One region of the Advenella kashmirensis WT001 genome, then DNA from elsewhere that is predicted to be linked to it. Evidence: predicted binding sites of a transcription regulator. Region 1 holds the regulator's gene; the other holds the start of a gene.

Region 1 (7,874 bases):
ATTGAGCGCATCCAGTGAAGCGGTGCTGGCAAACAAAAACGGAAAACCATCAGCAAACCCGAAGGTCTGGTCCTGGGCGTTCAGCGGCTTCCAGTCGCGGTGGCGCTGCTGCCAGCTATCGGGGAAATCGGGCAAAACGCGTCGTTGCGACTCGGGATGCAGGCGCAGCAGGCGGCAGGGCTGGCCCAGCACCTTGCTGAACCACTGGTCTGCCTGAGCGCTGACGGGTGTGCCTTGCGGCTGGCCGCCCCATACCCTGACGGCAATCGCTTTGTCGTTCGCCTGCGGGGGGAGCAGCGAGACCGTCAGCGTCGAAGCGCCGGGCGCCTCCAGGCGCAACTGCTCCTGCGCAAGATCAAGTGCCGGCTGGATCAGCACCATGCGCGGCACCGTGCGCTGGGTCATCATCGCACCCGCAGCGTCAACCAGAATAAACTGCCGGTCCCATTGGACCCCTGCCGCGCTGATGTCAGCACGATCGAGCGCAATGCCGGCGCAGGACTTGATGGGATACACATATAGACCACGAATGGTGACGGCCATGATGACTCTCTAAAAAAACAAATAAATAAAAGGTTCGGTCAGGCCCCACCCAGGTCGGGCCAGCCGGCAATATGTTGCCGGATCAGGCCCGCCATGGCATTGATCCATGCCGGATGATCATTCAGACAGGGAATATAGCGAAACTGCTCGCCTCCCGCCTGACTGAAGGCGTGGGCACACTCAATTTGGATTTCCTCAAGTGTTTCCAGGCAATCGGCCACAAAACCAGGACACAGCACGTCCACATGACGGATATTGTCTCCCGGATAGGCCTGCAGCACCGACAATGTCGACGGGCCGAGCCATTCGGCCTTACCAAACCGGCTCTGAAAAGCGATATCGATGGGCACCCCTTCTGCGGCCAGCCGCTGCTGCAACGCCTCGGCCGTAGCCGTACAGTCACGCAGATAAGGATCGCCCAGTTCGACCGAACGCTTGGGCAAGCCATGGAAACTGAGCAGCAGTTGCTGGGGTTTACCGTGCTCGCGCCAATAGTCGCGCACATTTTGCGCCAACGTATCCAGATAGCCGGGCAACTGATGAAACCGCTTGATGAAACGCAATTCGGGCATATCACGCGCATCGCCATACAGTGCCAGCGTGCGCTCGAAAATAGTAGCGGTTGTGCTGGCGGCAAATTGCGGATAAAGCGGCACGATCAGGATGCGTTCGCATCCTGCTTCGCGTAACTGGGCAAAGGCCTGTTGCATCGACGGTTGACCATAGCGCATGGCCAGCACCACGGTGGCGGGAGTCAGCTCCCGATCCAACTGCGCCTGCACGCCCTGCGCCAGACGCTTACCATACACAAGCAGCGGCGAACCATCCTCCATCCAGATCTGACGGTATTTTGGCACCAGTTTGGACGGCCGCAGCGGCAGAACCGCTAGATTGAGTATCGGCTTCCAAAGAGCGGGCGGAATTTCAACCACGCGCGGATCGGACAGAAACTCCGAGAGATAGGCCCTGATTGCACCCGCATCGGGACTGGCCGGGGTGCCCAGGTTGATCAGTACTACTCCTGTATTCATGCTTTCCTGTAGGTTGCGGATATGGTGCCGCCCATCAGACTGTCCGCCAGACACGAACGACGCGGCAACTCAAAAAAAGCGCCACACATGGCGACTTTTACAAATGCAATATCGAGATGGGATTGTACCCGGATTGCGCACCCGCCATGGGCTGCAGCACCTGCAGCCGCCACAATGGGTCGCCGCGCACTGTCTGCAATGGCGTACCCGCAGCGCCCTACTGATGGCTGAGCGCGTTGGACAGCAGTCTGGCCGTCAAGTCCACAATAGGAATGACGCGATTGTAGGACATGCGGCTTGGACCAATCACGCCCAGCGTACCCACGATTTTCCCGTCAACGCCATAAGGCGCTGTGATCACCGAAACATCTTCCATGGGCACCAGGCGCGAATCGCCGCCGATATAGATCTTTACGCCCTGTGATCGATCAGTAACATCAAGCAGTTGCATCAGATCGGTTTTCTGCTCAAACAGCGAGAACATCTTGCGCAGGCGATCCATATCGGTGGCAAAGTCCTTGATCTCCAGCAACCGGCGCTCGCCGGAAATGACCACGGATGACTCCTGGTCGTCGTCATTGCCGGCGTCCACCGCAGCCTGCATCAGCGAGGAAATCTCCTCTTTGAGCCGGCTCAGTTCAGTCCCCAGTTGCTCGCGCACCTGCTCAAAGGACTTGCCGGCAAAATTATAATTAAAATAATTTGCAGCTTCGATAAGCTGGGCTTCGGTATAGTCGTGCACGGGAGACAGAATCCGGTTCTGCACGTCGCCATCGGGGGTCACGATAATGAGCAGGATCCGCCGCTGCGACAGCCGGATAAATTCAATCTGGCGAAATACCTGCGAGCGCTTGGGCGTGAGCACCACGCCGGCAAACTGGGTCAGGTTGGATACCAGCGACGCGGCAACGCTAAGCGCCTTGCTGGGCGCCGTGTTGGAAAATACATCATGCAGCTCGGACGGCTCTTCCAGCTCATAGGGCTTGATCACCAGCAAGTTGTCTACAAACAGGCGGTATCCGCGGGGCGTAGGAATGCGGCCGGCCGAGGTATGCGGGCTGTGAATCAGGCCCAGGTCTTCCAGGTCTGCCATCACATTGCGAATGGTAGCAGGCGAGAGCTCGAACAGCTTGGATAGCGTTCTGGAGCCTACCGGCTGTCCATCATCAATATACCGCTCAATCAGAGCTTTCAAGAGTGCGTTTGCGCGATCATCCATGGTGGGTCTGTTATGGTTTGTACCAGAGGATATTTTACGGGCACGTTAATTGTTAAACCTGCAGTCAATGTAGAATAACGTATTATGACGGTTGCCGTAGGTTTCATTTCCGGTACTTCTGTTACTTTTCATTGTCGTTTCGTTTATTGTATATGGTTTCATTATGCATTTTTCAACCATAGCGCTGGTCGGCAGATATCATGACTCCGGTCTTGATGCCCCGCTGCGGGCGCTGGCAGGTGTGCTGCGTGCAGCCGGCCGACAGGTTCTGATTGAAAAGGAAACGTCCGAGAACACCGGAGTGACCGAGTATTCCACGGCAACGACCGCCGAAATCGGCAGCCAGGCTGACCTGGTGATTGTCATGGGCGGCGATGGCACCATGCTGGGCGTCGGTCGCAAGCTGGCCCAGTACGACGTCCCGCTGCTTGGCATCAACCACGGGCGGCTGGGCTTTATCACCGACATTCCGGTGCAAAACGCCCTGGAGGCCATCGAATCCGTTCTTGACGGCCAGTACGATATTGAACACCGCACGCTGCTGCAGGCTTCTGTCGTGCGCGACGATCAAACGCTGACCTGTGCCCTGGCCTTAAATGATGTGGTGCTGAACCGGGCAAGTCGCGGCGGCATGATTGAAATCTGCGTGGAATACAATGAAACACTCATGTATCGGCAGCGTGCCGACGGGCTGATCGTTGCCACCCCAACCGGCTCTACTGCGTATTCGCTCAGCGCCAGCGGCCCGATCCTGCATCCGGCGGTCAACGCGTTTCTGCTGGTCCCGGTGGCCCCCCAGACACTGTCGAACCGCCCCATTGCCGTGCCCGACACAGGTACGCTCACCCTGACCCTGACAGAAGTGGGTCGGGTAGAAACCGGCGCCAGCGTGCATTTCGACATGCAGACCTGGTCCGATCTGCAGTTGGGCGACAAAATCGTGGTTACCAAGGCAGACCATCAGATTCGTTTCCTGCACCCCAAAGGCTATAGTTTTTTCTCGACCCTGCGCCAGAAGCTGCATTGGAATATCATGCCGGAAACTGCTTAGCCATTCGCGCCAGGGCTCCTGACTTACACACCCCAGCAATCCCACTCATCACAGAAGTACGTATTCATGCTCCGTTCCCTGCATATCCGTGATTTTGTCATTGTTGAACAGACCGAACTGCACTTTGACGCCGGCTTCTCGGTCTTTACCGGGGAAACCGGTGCGGGCAAGTCTATCCTGATCGACGCACTGGCCCTCACGCTGGGCGCCCGCGGCGACAGCGGCGCCATCCGCGAAGGCGCCGACAAGGCCGACATCAGCGCCATCTTCGATGTGCCTGACTCGCTGCGCGCGCTGCTGGCAGAACAGGAACTGGAACCGGAAGACAACGAGCTGGTGCTGCGCCGGGTCATAGACCGGGCCGGCAAATCCAGGGCGTTTATCAATGGCGTGCCCGGTACGCTCAGCCAGCTCAAGGCCATAGGCTCGCACCTGCTGGATATCCATGGCCAGCACGCCCACCAGAAGTTGCTGCAACGCCATGAACAGCGTATTTTGCTTGATGCTCACGGACAGCACGAAGCGCTGGCCAGCCAGGTTCGCGCCCACTGGGCCGATTGGCAGCAGGCCCAGCAGAAGCTGGAGCGTGCCCGTAGCAGCCAGCGTGATGCCGAAGCCGAAAGGGAACGGCTGGAATGGCAATTGAATGAAATCAGCCAGATCAATCCGGGCAAGGATGAATGGGCGAGCGTCAACGCAGACTACAATCGGCTGGCCAATGCGTCTGCGCTGCTCGAAGGCGCCGCAGGAGCACTCAACTTGCTCGATGGAGAGCAGACTTCTGCATTGGAAATGCTGAACGCCGCGTTGCACCGCATCGAACCCTTATTGCGCAATGACGAGCGTCTGCAGGGCGTACACGATGCCATAGAATCAGCCCGAATTGCCGCCACCGAAGCGTCTTCCGATCTTGCCAGTTATCTGGACAAGGCCGAACTGGACCCAGACCGCCTGGCTGAAACCGAAGCGCGCATGGGCGCCATGTTCGCTACCGCGCGCAAATTCCGGCTCGAACCGGAAATGCTGTACGATCGCCTGCAGGAACTGACCGACGCCTGGAAGCCCTGAACAGCGAATCAGACCTGGCAGGACTGGAGCAACAGGTCGCCAGACACGAAGCGGCGTATCACGAAGCCGCCGAAAAACTGACCAGGGCGCGCCAGGCCACGGCAGGCACCCTGTCCAGGGAAGTTAGCAAAGCACTGCAGACCCTTGCCATGAAAGGTAGCACATTTGAAATAACCATACAGCCGACCGACCCCGGCGCCTCGGGCATGGACAATGTGCAATTCAACGTGGCAGCCCATACCGGCAGTGAGCCGCGCCCACTGGCCAAAGTGGCCTCTGGTGGTGAACTGGCCCGTATATCGCTGGCCCTGTCGGTCATGGCCAATCGCGCCCACCAGGTACCTACCCTGATTTACGACGAAGTGGATACCGGCATTGGCGGCGCGGTTGCCGAAGTGGTCGGCAAACTGCTGCGTGATCTGGGTCGGCATCATCAAGTTCTTTGCGTGACGCATCTGCCGCAGGTGGCCGCTTGCGCGCATCACCATTTCGAAGTGCAGAAAAAACAGGGCAAAAAAGAAACCGTATCGCGCATTGAGTTGCTGGATGAGCGGGCGCGTACGGAAGAGGTTGCCCGCATGCTCGGCGGCGTCAAGATAACCGAGACTACGCGCCAGCATGCCCGCGAAATGTTGACTCACGGCGACTGAGCGCTGCAAACCCACCGGGTAATAAACAAACCCGCCGGACAATAAAAAAGGCAGATTGCAATCTGCCTTTTTTGACAACACCCTACTGAGCGGCCATGCCGCCTGAAGTACTGTAGGTCGAACCAACGGGCCTGCGTTTTGCCGGGCCCATGCCGCCTGTCTAGCGACGATGTTTAGATTCGCAGTCACCACAAATGCCATAAAGAACCATGGCATGGCTTTCCAGCACAAAGTTATTGTCTTTGGCTACTTTTGACTGGCGTCGTTCGATTTCCGGATCAGAAAACTCAACAACTTTTCCGCAAACAGAACATACCAGGTGGTCGTGGTGATCGCCATCATCCAATTCGTAGACTGCCTTGCCATTGTCAAACTGGCTTCTGGACAGAATGCCGGCCTGCTCGAACTGGGTGAGCACCCGGTAGACAGTGGCAAGACCGATATCGACGTTTTCGGAAATAAGCAGACGATAGACATCCTCGGCACTCAAGTGACGAATTTCTGCCTTCCGGAAGATGTCCAGGATCTTGAGCCGCGGGAAAGTGGCTTTAAGACCCATGCTTTTGAGTTCACTGGGATCGTGTAATTCGTTCAAGGCTCGCTCGCTGATAAATGGGAGGTGGATAAGATATCGCGGAAAACACGCTTCCGACTAATTTTTGAGATTACCTGGCTAAACAATCCTATTGATTGCCCAGAACTATTATCATAACGCTTTTACGAGTCCAAATACAGGAACGTCGCCAAGTCATGAACCAAACTCGCCTTTTCCCCCGTATCCGGTATGGTCTGGTCGCATCCCTTACAGCACTTGCCGTGCTGGGTGGTTGCGCCTCAGGAGAATGGGGTTTCCCATACAGGCCTTCTGTTCAACAAGGTAACTGGATCACCGCCGAAGATGTCGCTCTCCTGCAAAAAGGCATGACAGAGGATCAGGTGCGCTTTGCACTGGGCTCGCCGACCCTCAAAGACATGTTCCATCCCGATCGCTGGGATTACCCCTATTATTTCAAACCTGGCTATGGCGATGCCGTACAGCGCAAGTTCTCTGTCTGGTTTGTCAACGGCCGGGTAGATCGCTGGGAAGGCGATGAACAGCCCTCCTTCCAGCCCTTCAAGCAAGAAGCGCGCTTGTACCGGCCTGGCGATAAAGCCCCCGAGAACGAAGTGACCGACCCGCAGGCACTGCAAGCCGCGCCGGCAGGCACTGACAGCAACGCAGTCACGACCTACCCAATGGACGATGGGCAGTACTCAGGGGCTGCAAGCTCCGCTCCTGCTGCGCCATCGAATGAACCGATCAATATTGAACCGGCTCCCGGCGCAACCCGCACCCAATAAGCGTGCCCACCATCCTGTGCCGAGCCGATGGCTTGGGCAGGATAGTGTATTACCACGGGCTGCATTCCCGCTTTCACTCCCTATTTATTTGCATGCCCGCACCGGGCTGCAGCTTTCTTCAGGAACTATCCCACCATGCGTATAGCCATTTCCGGAGCCAGCGGCCGTATGGGCCGCATGCTTATCGAAGCCGTTCTGGCGCGCCCCGAACTCACGCTGGCTGCGGCCCTGGATCATGCCGGCAGCAGCCATCTTGGGGAGGACGCCGGCGCGTTTCTGGGCAAGGCTACCGGCGTGCAACTGGGCAGTGATCTGGCAGCGCTCAAAGACTGTGATTGCCTGATCGATTTCACCCGTCCCGAAGGCACCCTGGCGCATGTCCAGCTTGCGTACAGCATAAGGTAAAAATGGTTATCGGCACTACCGGTTTTGATGCAGCAGGCCAGGCAGCGATCGCCTCGGCCGCCGAGCACATTGCCATCGTGTTTGCCCCGAATATGAGTATTGGCGTCAACGCGACGCTGCGCCTACTTGAGCAGGCTGCAAAAATGCTCAACAGCGGCTATGACGTGGAAGTATACGAGGCACATCATAAGCACAAAGTAGACGCACCGTCCGGCACGGCGCTGATCATGGGCGAAACCGTCGCCAACGCCTGGGGCAAAAAGCTGGAAGATATTGCCGACTGGAGCCGACACGGCCACACGGGCGCGCGCAAGGACGGCAATATCGGCTTTTCCGTGGTGCGTGGTGGTGATGTGATCGGTGATCACACCGTGATGTTTCTGGGTACCGGAGAGCGTATTGAAATTACGCACAAATCCTCCAGCCGCAGCACTTACGCCCAGGGCAGCGTGCGGGCTGCGCTGTTTTTACAGGACAAGCCAGCAGGCCTGTTTTCCATGCAAGATGTGATTGGCGGCTAACACCCAGTGAGGGCTGAGGCCTGTTGATTTGTCCGATTGACACGA
Region 2 (7,874 bases), 380 kb from region 1:
TCAATCGCGGGTAATGCCTGTTCAACTCCGTAATAAACAATGATCGATAGATAAACGATGGCCAGCAGATGTGCCAAGACATCCATCCAGCGCCGCATGTGTACCGGCAGCAGGTTGTAGATGACGTCGATGCGCACATGCGTGTTGTTTTTAATGGCATGGGCACCGGAGATTACGTAGTGAATCCCGACCACCATGATGACAAATTCCAGTGCCCACTCGGTGGGCGTGTGATAGATATAACGGACGATGACGTCGTAGATCATGACAACGAAGACCACGAAGTAAATGGCACTTGCGTAGTCCCCGATCTTTTGGTTCAGGTTACTGATGAATCGCATGATTGCTTGCTCCAGAGTGCGCGCGTTCCCGCGCTTAGGCTCAGCCAAGAGTGAGCGCGGCGTAATGAGTGGATGCGTGAACTTTAGCGGCTAACGAAAAACCGCCGATTTTGGTCACCTGGCCAGGTCACTCAATAAGACCCTTGCTGCGAAGGAACTGGACCTGACCGTCAACGGCGCGGCGCGACAAATCATTTTTATCTCCATATTTTTGCCAGACAGCAATCGCGGCGGTACGGAACTTCTTGCGATCCGCTGCGCTCCAGTCAATGACCTGCACGCCCCGCGCCTCAAGCTTTTGCGCGACCGCAGCATCGGCCTGCTGGAGTTTTGCCGCCAGGTCCTGACCAAAATCCTTGACAGACTGCTCAAGTATTTTCTGCGTCTCGGGGTCGAGTTTGTCCCACACTTTTATTGGAATAGAGACGTCGCCCGTAGGGGTAGAGTGAATGCCTGGATAGATGACGAATTTGGCGATGTCGTGAAAACCAGTTCCTCGTTCATGCTGAGCGTGCCCAGTCGGTGGACTCGATGGTGCCACTATCGAGCGCACTGAAAACTTCGGAACCGGGTAGATTGATTGGCACCGCTTTGAAGCTGGCAAACAGGTCTGAGGACATGCCTTGGGGAAGACGAATTTTCAGGCCGGCCAGGTCTTCCGGCGAAGCCACTTTACGCGTCGTGGGCAGGGATTCTGCCCCCCACCACACCGCGCCGATGGGATAAAGGCCATAGGGCTTATATGCTTCACGCAACAGCTCCAGTCCACCATGTTCATAGAAATACTCGTAGGCAAGCTTGGGATCATCGTACGCAGCGTTCAAGTCGCCCAGCACGGCAAATGCCGGATTCTTGCCGCTCCAGTAGACGGTTGCCGGATGCTGGCCATTGAGGATGCCTCTGGCAACGGCATCGAATGTTTCGTTGGGTCCCACTATCGCGCCGGTTGGCAAGGGCGTGACCTTGATCTTGCCATTGGTCTTTTGCGTGACGTCTTTGGCCCAGCGCTCAAACGCCAGTTGAGTGACGGTACCAGACTGCCACAAGCTCTGGACACGCCAGGTCTGGGATTTATCTGCTGATGCCTGCGTGGGTAGCGTTGCAGCCAGCGCAATGGCCAGCGACGCGTACGTATTACGTGAAAATAATTTCATCTAAACCTCTCCTCGGGGGAAATCATTATTGCTATTGGTGAAAGGGGACAACGTGACGACTTCGAAAGCATCGAATTTATCTGACATATCAATGCATAGATGGTAATATATCAGATAAATAATCTCTGATATATCAGAAATATTTATTTCGCGGGTTATCCCCAATAAATCAGAAGTTACGGCTTGAATTGGCAATATTGATTCTGTTGTGGTGATATATTAGATAGAAGTGACTTCTTCACTCGGTGCCTATACACAGGCAAGATTGAAACAATGGATAACGTATATGAGTACAAACCCTTCACATGAAAAGCCTTTAAAAGACGTCGCCTACGAAGCGCTCGAAAACATGATCATCCGAGGCCGGATTCGAGGCGGCAGCCTGTTTTCCGAGGCAGAACTGGCACAACAGATCAACATTGGCCGCACGCCGGTAAGGGAGGCTTTGCAGCAGTTGGCACAAGTCGGTCTGGTTACCGTCTTGCCTCGGCGGGGAATCATGGTGGTGGATGTCACCATCGCAATGCAGTTGCAAGTGCTTGAAATCCGGCGTCCGCTAGAGCGATTGGTGGCAAGTTGCGCCGCCCTGCGGGCCAACGCCAGCCAACGCGCTGCCATGCTTGAACTGGCCTCGGCAACAGAGAAGAGCGCCGCGGCTGGCGACGGCGACGAGTTCCTCCAGGCAACGCGTCGCAACCACGCTGCTCTGGAAGAAGCCTCGGGAAACGAGCTCATTCAAAGTGTGATGTCCCTGGTCCATGCGCGCTCCCGGCGATTTTGGTATATCCACTACGAGCGCTGGGGCGATCTGAGTGCCGCCGGCGCCGCGCATGCCAACTTGATGCGTAGCATCTCGCTTGGGAATGAAGCGGACGCCGTCCAGAATGCAGACCGGCTTGTTGATTATCTGGAGCAGTTTTGCCGCTCGACTATTGAGTCATACGGCAAGAAATGAACTTTTAATAACCGCTACATCGATAAGCGGGCCCGAGAACCTGTGTAACGGAGACACTTTATGATGAACTTCCCCATGACGCTCAACTGGCTCTGCCGTCTGGCCGAACGTATGTATGGCACGACTGAAGTTGTGACAAAAATGCCGATGGGCAATTACGCAGGCACAGCTATGCGCAAATCGCAGCGCGCAGCCGACGCCTGGCCCTGAGGACTGCGCCGCTGAAAAGCTCAAGTCAGGGGAAACCGTCGGCTCCCTGATGTGGAATCATCATGTCCACCTGGAAGCATACTTCGGCGTGCCGGCCGCCGGTGGCGTGCTGCATACCATTAACCACCGCCTCTCACCTGATGACCAGGTCTACATTATCAACCATGCCAGGGACAAAATCCTGATCGTCGATGATGTGTTGCTGCCCCAGCTCCTGGAGATACTGCCGCGACTCGAAACGGTGGAAAAGGTCATCATCAACCAATACGGGCTTGAGGACGCTGCAGGTTTTGCAACGTACGAGGCTTGGCTGGACGAGCCAGTGCCGTCTGGCGTGACACTGCCCGAGATAGCAGAGGATTCGCCGGCGAGTATGTGCTACACCGGCGGCTCCACCGGCCGCCCCAAAGGGGTGGTGTATTCTCACCGCGGCCTGGTCATGCATGCCTTCTCACAGGCCATGGTCGATGGTTATGGCGTAAGCCGTAACGACACGGTTCTGGCCGTTGTCCCCATGTTTCACGGCAATGGCTGGGGCCTTCCCTTTTCTTGCGCACTGACCGGGGCCAAGCTTGTTCTGCCCGGCCCTAAGGTCGACCCTCAGAGCTTGCTGGCGCTCATGCAGGCGGAGCAGGTCACGTTTTCAGCAGGGGTGCCAACGGTTTGGCAAGAACTTGCGCGCAGCCTGGAGCAAGCGACTGCAACTGCGACACCGGCCAATCTCTGCCCGATGACCATCATAACGGGCGGCGCCGCACCCCCGCAGCACCTGTTTGACCGTCTTGCGCATTTTGGCATCACACTGCTTCAAGGATGGGGGATGACCGAAACAGCAAGCGTCATTACGGTAAGCAGACCTCAGCCCAAACACAACAAAGCAGTAGACCTGGCGAGTGGTGATTGGCGCCTGAGCCAGGGCAAGCCGATGGCCATTGTTGATATTCGGATCGTATCGGAGGGGAACGTACTCGCACATGACGGACGCTCGATTGGCGAAGTCCAGGTGCGAGGCGCATGTGTGACCAACAAGTACTTTGAACTGAACTTGCCTGGCCGCTGGACCGAAGATGGATGGTTGTGCACCGGCGATATCGGCCACATCGACCCTGGCGGTAACCTGAAGGTACTGGAAAGAAAGGAAGACCTGATCAAATCGGGCGGCGAATGGATCCCCCCTCAAGACCTGGAAGATGCGCTTCTTGAATTGCCGGAAATTATTGAGTGCACAGTCATCGGCATCCCGCATGAAAAATGGGGTGAACGGCCCCTGGCGTTGATGGTATTGGCGCAAGGCGCCACGATCGAAGACGAAGCACTGCGTTTACATTTGCTTGGCCGATTCGCCAAATGGCAGCTCCCGCAGGCATTCGTTTCGGTCGCTAGTATTCCACGTACCGCCGTGGGCAAGATCGCACGCCGTCAGCTACGTGAAGCGTATGCCGACTGGCCAAACCGGGCAATGGAGACAGCCAGCCAGAGCCCTCATCATGTTTGCGCGGAAGATTGATTTGCCATTGGCTGAGATGCAGTTGAACTCAATCATCGGGCCAGGACCCGCAGTTAAGTATTGAGATCGCATCCCGCGCCAGTGAAAAAACATGGAAGAGCGTATCGGTCTGTTGCACACTCTCTACCTTGGGTTGGGAGAATGTATTGGCTGTGGCTTCAAAACTGAGTGACGAAAATTCCAAACTGACTGGCCATCGACACGATAACACCTTCCAATTCGTGTCAAAAATGTAACAAGCCAACTTTCCCTCTTGAAACTGAGCCATTCATCCCTATAATTAGCACTCAGTAGGGTCGAGTGCTAACAGCCGGCCTGACTAACTCAATTTACCAACCTATTTTTATATATTCAGGAGTTTCTCCATGGCATTGCGTCCTTTGCAAGACCGCGTGATCATCAAGCGCCTCGATAACGAACGTAAAACTTCGTCCGGTATCGTTATCCCTGACAGTGCAGCAGAAAAGCCAGATCAGGGTGAAGTTGTTGCTGTTGGTCCAGGCAAAAAAACAGAAGATGGCAAAGTTATCGCCGTTGACCTGAAAGTAGGCGACAAAGTCCTTTTTGGTAAGTATGCCGGCCAATCCGTCAAAGTTGACGGCGAAGAGCTGCTGGTTATCCGCGAAGAAGAAATCCTCGCAGTAGTCGCTAATCCGCCCGCAAAAACGAACCTGCCCGCTGCTTAAGCACGGGAATAAGGGCTACTGAGACAATCAATCAAGGAATTAAACATGGCTGCTAAGCAAGTACTATTCGGTGACGACGCACGTGTGCGCATCGTCCGTGGTGTAAACATTCTGGCAAACGCTGTTAAGACAACACTGGGCCCTAAAGGCCGTAACGTTGTTCTGGAGCGCTCATTCGGCGCCCCTACCGTTACAAAAGACGGTGTATCTGTTGCCAAAGAAATCGAACTGAAAGACAAATTTGAAAACATCGGCGCTCAGCTGGTTAAAGAAGTTGCTTCCAAAACATCTGACAACGCTGGTGACGGTACCACAACAGCAACTGTGCTGGCTCAGTCTGTGGTTGAAGAAGGCCTCAAATACGTAGCTGCCGGTATCAACCCAATGGATCTGAAACGCGGTATCGACAAGGCTGTTGCAGCCGCTGTTGCAGAACTGCAATCACTGTCTCGCCCATGCACAACCAGCAAGGAAATTGCTCAGGTTGGTTCCATCTCTGCCAACAGCGACAGCTCTATTGGCGACATCATCGCCAATGCCATGGACAAAGTAGGCAAAGAAGGCGTGATCACTGTTGAAGACGGTAAATCACTGGACAACGAGCTGGACGTCGTCGAAGGTATGCAATTTGACCGTGGCTACCTGTCTCCTTACTTCATCAACAACCAGGACAAACAAGTTTCTGCCCTGGAAGATCCATATGTTCTGATTTTCGACAAGAAAATCAGCAACATCCGTGATCTGCTGCCTATCCTGGAACAAGTTGCCAAATCAAGCCGTCCTCTGCTGATCATCGCTGAAGACGTTGAAGGCGAAGCCCTGGCAACACTGGTTGTGAACAACATCCGCGGCATCCTGAAAACCACTGCAGTCAAAGCACCTGGTTTTGGCGACCGTCGCAAAGCCATGCTGGAAGACATCGCCATCCTGACTGGCGGTACCGTGATCTCTGAAGAAACCGGTATGTCTCTGGAAAAAGCCACGATCGAAGATCTGGGCCAGGCCAAACGTATCGAAGTAGGCAAAGAAAACACCATCATCATTGACGGTGCAGGCGTTAGCGCAAACATCGAATCTCGTGTTAAACAAATCCGTACACAGATCGAAGAAGCCACTTCTGACTACGATCGCGAAAAACTGCAAGAGCGCGTTGCCAAACTGGCAGGCGGTGTTGCCGTGATCCGTGTTGGTGCTGCAACCGAAGTTGAAATGAAAGAGAAAAAAGCCCGCGTTGAAGATGCTCTGCATGCAACCCGCGCTGCTGTTGAAGAAGGTATCGTTCCTGGCGGTGGCGTAGCACTGATTCGTGCCAAGAAAGCCATTGAAAAAATCAAGGGCGACAATGCTGATCAAGACGCAGGTATCAAACTGATTCTGCGTGCTGTTGAAGCGCCTCTGCGTACGATCGTTGCCAACGCTGGCGACGAGCCAAGCGTTGTTGTAGCTAAAGTTGCTGCCGGTGAAGGCAACTACGGTTACAACGCAGCAACAGGCGAGTACGGCGATCTGGTTGAGCAAGGTGTTCTGGACCCAACCAAAGTGACCCGCACAGCACTGCAAAACGCTGCCTCTGTTGCCAGCCTGCTGCTGACAACTGAAGCCGCTGTTTGCGAAATCGTTGAAGACAAACCTGCTCCTGCCATGCCTGACATGGGTGGTATGGGCGGTATGGGTGGCATGGGCGGATTCTAATCCAGCCAGATACACCCCGGGCCTGCCGTGTGCAGGTCCACAGCAAACAAACCCCGAACGGTTCGCCGTTTCGGGGTTTTTCTTTGGGTGGCGATCCGAATGCCCGGCGCGCTAGTTTCACCGCAAGGTACACCTGATGTGATATTGCGCCTGACGCGCGGCCAAATTCGAACTGGTGACTTCGACCGCACAACCAGACGAGTCGCGATATGCGAGCCGTTAAGCTCAGGGCTATATTGCCGGCCCACCCTGTGGGCACAGTAATGAACAACATGCAACGGACCCTTGTGCTGTATACCTTGCCCGCTTTGCCTGATGGTATGGCACTGAACGATCCAAACGACGCTTTCCTACTTTCGTTGGTTTTGACTAGCGAGGCAGACTATATTGTGACAGGAGATCGTCGCGCCGGGCTACTTCAACGTAGCTCCATCGGTCGTACACGTATTGTTGCTCCAGCTACCTTCTGCGCCAAATCACTTTGATCAGTGCCACCTAACGTGCTTTACACTCCATGATTGTTTTGGTAGTGATAGCGATAGGCGCGGGGGGGCATTCCATAAGTCAGATGGAATACTCGGCTGAAATGGGACATATTGCTGAAACCACTTTGCATCGCTACTTCAGTAATGCTCAAATGACTGTATAACGAGCTGGCCAGATAATGACGGCTGCGTGCCAGTCGCTGCTGCGTGAGATAACGCATCAATGAGGTGTCTTCTTCATTAAATAAATTATTGATGTAACGAACCGATAAACCCATGGCAGAGGCAATGACCTCAGCTTTCAGATCGGTATCAGTCAGATTGCAGGCAATAAACTGTTTAACCCGTATTAATGCCTGGCTCCGATGGTGGGACATTTGCTTTGTTTTTCCCACAACTTCCTGTAACGATAAGGTAAACAGCTCCAACACCGGTTCTGATAGTGCCTGAAAAGAGGCTTCATCCAGTTTTTCTAATTGATTGACGATAGATGAAATCATCGAGGCAGTAATAGCTCCCGCACCATGCACAGTGGATAGCCTGGTTGCAGTCAGCCTGCTGATATTGGCAATGCGTTCGTCAAGCAAAAAACGGGGAATAGAAATTAAAATCTTGGAGAACAGCCCGGGAGTAGTAACACGATGTGGCTCAGTAGCATCGTATATCGTCATTTCACCTGGTTTGAGAAACACTTCCCGACCGCCTTGCTCAAGCTTGTACTGCCCCTTGGTCAACAATACGCCGAAATAACAATCCTGGGAAATATGCTCTGGTTCTTTTGGCAGCCTTTCTATCGTAATGGCATTGGACCGTATGGGAGACAAGCGCATCCCCTGTGACCAGA

Evidence for each region. The regulator HrcA, encoded in region 1, represses chaperone genes, less so after heat shock. The targets are predictions, from matches to a motif close to TTAGCACTCNNNNNNNNNGAGTGCTAA.
Region 2: the regulator HrcA is predicted to act here: its motif matches at 4,448-4,474, upstream of TKWG_RS16220 (co-chaperone GroES).

The regions. Positions count from the first base shown of each region.
Region 1 covers NC_017964.1:3,073,364-3,081,237, forward strand. The annotation lists gene TKWG_RS14420 (MOSC domain-containing protein) at 1-543, opposite strand, end outside; gene hemH (ferrochelatase) at 582-1,574, opposite strand; gene hrcA (heat-inducible transcriptional repressor HrcA) at 1,792-2,793, opposite strand; gene TKWG_RS14435 (NAD kinase) at 2,957-3,844, shown strand; partial or broken gene recN (DNA repair protein RecN) at 3,911-5,562, shown strand; gene fur (ferric iron uptake transcriptional regulator) at 5,723-6,157, opposite strand; gene TKWG_RS21755 (outer membrane protein assembly factor BamE) at 6,313-6,903, shown strand; partial or broken gene dapB (4-hydroxy-tetrahydrodipicolinate reductase) at 7,039-7,829, shown strand.
Region 2 covers NC_017964.1:3,455,761-3,463,634, forward strand. The annotation lists gene TKWG_RS16195 (TRAP transporter small permease subunit) at 1-341, opposite strand, end outside; gene TKWG_RS26140 (type 2 periplasmic-binding domain-containing protein) at 469-882, opposite strand; gene TKWG_RS26145 (type 2 periplasmic-binding domain-containing protein) at 842-1,495, opposite strand; gene TKWG_RS16210 (GntR family transcriptional regulator) at 1,782-2,450, shown strand; gene TKWG_RS23695 (hypothetical protein) at 2,511-2,660, shown strand; gene TKWG_RS16215 (AMP-binding protein) at 2,605-4,167, shown strand; gene TKWG_RS16220 (co-chaperone GroES) at 4,533-4,853, shown strand; gene groL (chaperonin GroEL) at 4,899-6,545, shown strand; gene TKWG_RS16230 (helix-turn-helix domain-containing protein) at 7,051-7,874, opposite strand, start outside.